3 regions of the Pannonibacter tanglangensis genome follow, and region 2 is predicted to be linked to each of the others. Evidence: riboswitches for the same ligand, from Rfam matches in the RefSeq annotation. Region 2 holds a riboswitch; each other region holds the start of a gene.

The links. Region 2 has a riboswitch for cobalamin ahead of GWI72_RS19450 (DUF1636 family protein). Riboswitches for the same ligand answer to the same signal wherever they lie in the genome.
Region 1: linked by a shared signal. The riboswitch ahead of GWI72_RS07160 (HupE/UreJ family protein) and the one ahead of GWI72_RS19450 (DUF1636 family protein) in region 2 are both predicted to bind cobalamin.
Region 3: linked by a shared signal. The riboswitch ahead of GWI72_RS16340 (hypothetical protein) and the one ahead of GWI72_RS19450 (DUF1636 family protein) in region 2 are both predicted to bind cobalamin.

Annotation. Positions count from the first base shown of each region.
Region 1 covers NZ_JAABLQ010000001.1:1,593,174-1,595,428, forward strand. Annotated here, with positions in the region: gene cobU (bifunctional adenosylcobinamide kinase/adenosylcobinamide-phosphate guanylyltransferase) at 1-426, opposite strand, end outside; gene GWI72_RS07160 (HupE/UreJ family protein) at 445-1,086, opposite strand; cobalamin riboswitch at 1,119-1,339, opposite strand; tRNA gene GWI72_RS07165 (tRNA-Asn) at 1,853-1,928, shown strand.
Region 2 covers NZ_JAABLQ010000004.1:185,171-187,425, forward strand. Annotated here, with positions in the region: gene GWI72_RS19440 (ABC transporter substrate-binding protein) at 1-157, opposite strand, end outside; gene GWI72_RS19445 (ABC transporter ATP-binding protein) at 176-943, opposite strand; gene GWI72_RS19450 (DUF1636 family protein) at 940-1,383, opposite strand; cobalamin riboswitch at 1,419-1,650, opposite strand; gene GWI72_RS19455 (RES domain-containing protein) at 1,746-2,255, opposite strand, start outside.
Region 3 covers NZ_JAABLQ010000002.1:352,534-354,788, reverse strand. Annotated here, with positions in the region: gene GWI72_RS16345 (Gfo/Idh/MocA family protein) at 1-453, shown strand, start outside; gene GWI72_RS16340 (hypothetical protein) at 528-1,076, opposite strand; cobalamin riboswitch at 1,195-1,415, opposite strand; gene glpK (glycerol kinase GlpK) at 1,478-2,255, opposite strand, start outside.

The DNA.
Region 1 (2,255 bases), on a different contig from region 2:
CATGGCATTGTCAGGCACGATGCCGAGCCCCACCTCGTTGGTCACGAAGATCACCGGACCGGCGAGACCGGGAACGACAGCGGCAAGGTTTGCGGTTTCACCGGCAAGGTCCCGGTCGGCCAGCATCAGGTTGGTGAGCCACAGCGTCAGGCAGTCGACGAGCACGACCCTGTCGGGGCCGCAGTGCCGCGCGAGCGTGCCGACCAGATCGAGCTGTTCCTCGACCGTCGTCCAGCGTCCGTCGCGCCGGGCCTTGTGCTGACCGATGCGCTCGGCCATCTCCTGGTCCCAGGCGGCGGAAGTGGCGACATAGACAGGCTCACGGCCGGCGCCAAGCGCCAGCCGTTCTGCAAAGCTGCTCTTGCCGGACCGGGCCCCGCCCGTGACCAGCACGGCGCGGGCAACCAGGTGCTCGGGCCTTGCCAAGGGGCTTGCCACCGGGCGTCAGCCGAAGAGCTGGGCGCCGATGGCGCTGAAGCCGACGCCGACGATGCCGGCACCGACCATCCGGGCCGTCAGCGAGGCCGGAACGGCCGCAGCCTTCGGATTGGTCAGCATCATCGCAAGGCTGGCGACGGCAAACTGGATGACGGCAAAGCCGATGAAATAGGCATAAAGCGGTGCCGGTTCGGCGCCAATGATCGATTCGCCGTAGGCATAGCCGTGGAACAGCCCGGCGATGGCGAACAGCACCGCCCATGCCCCGGCCGGCAGCTCGGTCTCGCTGACGATGAGACCACCGGCAATGATCACCGACAGGGCGATGACGACTTCGGCCAGCGGCAGGTCAATGGCCGCCATGTGCACCAGAACGCCCGCGATGGTGGCAAGGACAAAGGCCGCCGGCAGGACGAGGCTGCGGCCAACAAGGCCCGCGGCCAGACCGACAGCGATGATGAAGGCAAGATGGTCGAACCCGATCACCGGGTGGCCGAGGCCGGACAGCAGGCCCTGCACGAAGGTCTGAGGCATCTGGCCGTCCATCATGTGATGGGCAGCGGCGGTGCCGGTGCCGGCAAGCAGCGCCGGGACGACCAGCAAAAGCGGAGTGGCGCCCGAACGCAGGGCGCGGGAAATCATGATCATGTCTGTGCTCCAGTCCGTCCACCCGACGGCAGGGGGTTGCAATGCATCAGGCCGGTCTCCTGGCTTGCGGGTCGTCGCCCTTGCCACGCCTTCCCGGACTTGCGTCCAGTGGCCGTGTGCGGCAGGGCTCGCCGCTGACAGTTGCGGGGGCAGCTCAGGACTTGGAGCCTCGGGATGAGTCGCTCCGCACCATGATTCCCGTTTCATCCCCCTGGGCTTTGCCCGTCGGGGAACCTGACCCGTCTGTTCTAGACCCCAATGCCCCTGCCCTGCAAGGACGCCCTTTGGCCGGAGGCCGGCGGGCGGGCTGCGTTACAGGACCGCTTGTGCCGCCGTTGGCGCTCTTGGCCTTCGCTGGACGATTGCGGGCGTCGGCAGGCCTTCATCTCGGCCTGTGTCTTGGCCTGTGTCTTGGCCTGTGTCTGGGCCTTTGTCTGGGCCTCTGCCTGGGCCAGCATCTGGGCCTGCGTCGGGGCCGCCGCTGGCACCGTCCTTGCCCCGTCTTCAAGAGCACGCCATCGGGGACCGATGCCCGAGTCTTGCGCCGGTTTCTGGCCGTGCCGGGTGGGCGGGGACGCCGGGCGCGCCGCAGTGCGAGGCGCAACCATCTGTTTTTTCGCAGAAATCCCGGGCTTTTCCACCTGTGGAAAAGTTTCTTCAAGAAAGGGCTTGGCAAAGGGCCAGAGCCTTTGTTATACGCTCGCCACCGACAGCGACCCACCCGGTCGCTCGCCACGGGGCCCGTTCCGGCGCCCCCTTCTGGTGATCCGCGATAGCTCAGTTGGTAGAGCGTTCGACTGTTAATCGAATGGTCGCAGGTTCGAGTCCTGCTCGCGGAGCCAACCTCTTCCCAGAAATATCGTTATCCGGCTGTGCCTCCCGCACGGTCGAAGCCGATGCTTGTCTTTCGGCCGGCTCACGCAACTGGCCAACCTTCTTGCGACACTTGGCCAGGCCTCGCTGGCACGTGGCCATCTGTCCGGATCAGGATCCCCACTCGGTCGTGTCCGGTCAAGGGCCTGCCGGTCGCGCCCCCCCCATCGCAAGACCATACTCGGGCCAGCCTCAGGGCAGCAGGCATCCCCCAAGGCCTGCCCTTGGGGCAGCAGGCTGCGCCGGCCATACGGTCTCCCCGTCCCCCCGCAGACAGAGGGCAGCTCACGGCCCCG
Region 2 (2,255 bases):
CCAGCATCATTTCGGTGAGGTTGACGTCGTTGGAAATGGCGCGCTTCGGCGCGGCCTCGAAGGTCACGTCGCGGTTGCAGCTCTTCACGGTCACCGGATAGGCCGCGGCGGCCACGGTGGAGAGCAGGAAGGCGGCAAGGGCAAGTTTCAGACGCATGTCAGTGGGTCTCTTCAGTCAGAGGTGAAAGGAGAAGCGGGGGTGTTGCCCGCTGAGATCGATCCGCGAGCGCACGGAAAAGGCGCCCGCGATGTGGGCTTCGGTGAAGACCTCGGCCGGGGCGCCTTCGGTCAGGACGCGGCCGCCGGCAAGCAGCAGCACCCGGTCGGCATATTCGGCGGCGAGCGTCAGGTCGTGCAGGGTGGTGATCACCGTGAGGCCGAGGCCCCGCAGCAGTGCCATCAGCTCGAGCTGGTGGCGGATGTCGAGGTGGTTGGTCGGCTCGTCCAGGATCAGAAGCTTGGGGGCCTGGGCCAGCGCCCGGGCCACCATCACGCGCTGGCGCTCGCCACCCGACAGGGTGCCGAAGGGCCGTTCGGCCAGAGCGTTGAGATGCAGGCGGGCGAGCGCATGGGCAATCGCATCGCGGTCGGCCGACCCGGCCGCGCTGAGACCGCGCTGATGCGGCAGACGCCCGAGCGCCACGATCTGGCGCACGGTCAGGGCAAAATCCGTCGGCTGCTCCTGCAGTACGGCAGCGATCCGGCAGGCGACATCGCGGGCGGGCAGGCTCCAGATGTCGGTGCCTTCCAGCCGGACATGCCCGCGGCGGGGACGATGGAAGCGGTAGAGCAGCCGCAGCAGCGACGACTTGCCGGCTCCGTTGGCACCGCAGATCGCCAGCACCTCGCCCTGGTTGAGCGTGAGGCTGATGTCGGCCAGAAGGTCAGGCCGGCCGCGCGGTCCCCAGCAGAGGCCTTCCGCCTCGAAAAAGGGCGCGCTCATGTGCAGGCATCGGCATCCGGGGGAAGCACCCGGCCGGAGGCGGGGATGCGCGCGAGGGCGGTGCGGGCCAGCTTGCCGGGCCGCTCCGAGGCCTTGCACCAGCCGTCGGGAAGCTCCTCGTACTGGCGGGCAAAGCGGGCAATGTCCTCGGCATCGGCGAGCTCCATGTCACCGAAGAGCCAGGTGGTCTTGTCCTGCGACTGGAGGGCGATGGCGCAGGGCCGGCCGCAGGCGGCCATGCACTCGATGCCGCCGACGCGCCAGGCGGCATCTGCGGCCATCTGTGCCGCAAGCTCTGCCAGAAGCGCCTTGCCGGGACGCTCTTCACTGCCGCGCGGGCGGCAGGTCACGCAGACCACCAGCTCGTGCGTCTGCTGTGCGGGATGCCGGTCATCTCCGGCCATAGGGGATTGGGCCTTGATCGGCCGTTGAATGGTCACCGTGTTGCTCCTTCCGGGACACCCCGCCCGGTGGCTGTTGTGGATCGGTGATGGCAGGTCTCCTGACTTGCGGGTCGTCGCCTTGCCCTGCCTTCCCATCCCGTGCCGGTCGTACGGCACTTGGGACAGTGGCTGTCTGGGGTCGGCTCTCCGCCTACAGTTGCGGGGGCAGTCACGGACTTGGCGCCTGTTGGCTACACCGTACCGTGTTCCCTTTTCACCCGGCGAAGCGCTTGTTCGCCGGGAACCATCACGGTGAATGATCAGGGCAGGGGCGTGTGTTGTCAAGGCAATGCCACCGGGTTTGGACAAGACCACCCGGTGTGTACATGTAATGTAATTACGTTACAAGCGCGGACTGCCTAGCCGGCGTCCATCTCGACGGAGAAGTGCGGCGTGCCCGACCAGCGCAATGTCCAGCTGGCGCCCGGCCGCACGTTCTGGATGATGCCGGGATCGAAGGCGACGAAGCAGCGGCCGCCCGGCTGGCGCACGGACGGGTAGAGCAGGCCGCGATGTCCCTGACGGCGCAGAGTGGCCGCCAGCGCCTGGCCAGCCGGATAGCCGGCCGCGGGTTCCGCCGCCAGCGCCGGGTGCTCGGGCGTGTCCGTCAGGTCCGGGAAGTCGCCGATGAAGTCGGCGAGGAGTTCCACATAGGCGGCTTCCGCGTGGAAATGGCCGATGTAGGAGAGTTCCCGCGTGCGGTGAAACCCCACCTCGGCGGCAGAGGTCAGTGGATCATAGGCACAGTACCACGCGCCGCGGTCGCCGGCGTTGAAGCGGTTGCCGGTCGGCCGCGTGTAGACAAACGCGGCGTTGATGTGGGTCTCGCCATAGAGGGCGAGATCGGCCTTGCGGCGGAGGAACGCCAG
Region 3 (2,255 bases), on a different contig from region 2:
TCCGGGCGCGGCGCGGTGGAGAACGAGGACACGGCCACTGCCCTCCTGCGCTTTGCCAGCGGGGTTCACGGCTCCCTGTCCACGTCCCGGTCCGCCTGGGGCCGCAAGAACCGTCTCGGCTTCGAGCTGCACGGCACGAAGGGCATGCTGGTCTTCGATCAGGAGCGCATGAACGAGCTGCAGCTTTATGTGAACGAAGGGCCGAAGGCCGAGCAGGGCTTCCGCACTATCCTGTCCGGCCCCGAGCACGGGGTTTATGGTGCCTTCTGTCCGGCCCCCGGCCATCAGGTCGGCTTCAACGACCTGAAAGTCATCGAGGCGGCGGAACTCCTCACCGCCATCACGACCGGCACGCGGCCGCATCCCGATTTCGCCGCCGCGCTGGAGTTCGAGAAGGTGATCCACGGCATCGCCGAAAGCGCCCGCACCGGACAGCGCGTCGTTCTGGGCTGATCCGCCGGCGGCCGCCGCATCCGCGGCGGCCTGCCTCACCTGCGCCGATCAAGCGGCCCCGGTCAGCCCGCCAGTCAGGGTCCTGGGCGCAGGGCCCTGTGGCGCGCGGCACGTCCACCCTTGCGCCCTGTGGCCATGGCGCCGGTCGGCCCGGCAAGTGCGGCCAGATCAGTGACCTGCACGGTTGCAGGCACCAGCACCGGCCCGAATCGTACCTCGACCTCCGGCTCTGCGCCGCGCGAGGCCGCAAGCCCGGCCACCGGCGGATAGGCGCTCTGCGCGAGGCGGACAAGGTCGTCCACGCGCTCACGCCCCTCCACGCCTCCGAACACATAGGCCAGCCCGTTGCGGACCGTGAAGGCCATCATGCAGGTCATGTCTCCGGTCTGAGACTGCGGACAGCCGCTGCGCACACGCCCGGAGAGCGCCGTTTCCGCCAGGTCAAGGGCGTCGGCCATGTCGCCGGCCAGCGCCAGCCGCCGCGCCAGCAGCCGTGCCATGATGCAGGGGCGCCCGGTGTTGCGGCAGAACGTGGAGAAACCGTCACCGCCGTGTGGATGGGGCGCGCCGGCAGTTCTCTCGCCGGCGATGTCTGGATCAAGATCAAGGGAAATGCAGTCCACCGTGTCGCCCTCCGCGAACGGACGCGGGGTGGGCAAGGCCGCAAAGCTGGATGCGGCCGGATCTTGGTCCGGATACTGCGCGTGCCATCTTGCCTCCTGCCGGGGCACCCCGCCCGGTTTGGTTCAAGGGATGATGGCAGGTCTCCTGACTTGCGGGTCTTCGCGCCCCTGTCCCTTCCCGGCCGCGAGGGCCAGTGGTTCCGACAGGTATGCTCGCCGCCTACAGTTGCGGGGGCAGTCCCGGATTTGGACAGACACAGCGTCTGTCCGCACCGGATTCCCTTTTCATCCTTCCGCCGCCAGTCGGCACCGGAAGGAACCATCGCCACAAGGCTAGTCGAGCCGGCCCCGGGCTGCAAGAGCGCCCTTTGGCCGTGTAGCCGACGGCGCGGATCCGGGGTTCAGAGGCTCATGGTTGCGGCAACCGCCGTCTTCCAGGCCTCATACTTGCGGGCACGGGTCGCCTCGTCGATTCGCGGCTCGAAGCGGCGCTCGATTGCCCAGCCCTCGGCAAAGCCGGCCATGTCCGGATAGACGCCGGCCTGCATGCCGGCCAGCCAGCCGGCACCGAGCGCCGTCGTCTCCAGCACCGTCGGGCGGTCCACCGGAGCGCCGAGAATGTCGGACAGGAACTGCATCGCCCAGTTGTTGGCGCTCATGCCGCCGTCGACACGCAGCACGGACTGGCCGGCCGCGTTGGCCCAGTCCACCCGCATGGCCTCCAGCAAGTCGCGGGTCTGGTAGCCGACGCTCTCCAGCGCCGCCTTGGCGAATTCCCCCGGCCCGGAGTTGCGGGTCAGACCATAGATCGCGCCGCGGCAGTCCGGGCGCCAGTAAGGCGCGCCGAGACCGGTGAAGGCCGGCACCAGGATGACGGACTGGCCGGGATCCGCAGTTTCGGCCAGCGCCTGCGTTTCCCTCGCCTCGCGGATGATCTTGAGACCATCGCGCAGCCACTGCACGACGGCACCGGCAATGAAGATGGAGCCTTCCAGCGCATAGGTCGGCTTGCCGCCAATCTGGTAGGCGATGGTCGTCAGCAGGCGGCTTCTGGAGGTCACCGGCGTGTCACCGGTGTTGAGCAGCGCAAAGCAGCCGGTGCCGTAGGTGGACTTCATCATGCCCGGCTGGAAGCAGGCCTGGCCGACAGTCGCCGCCTGCTGGTCACCGGCAACGCCG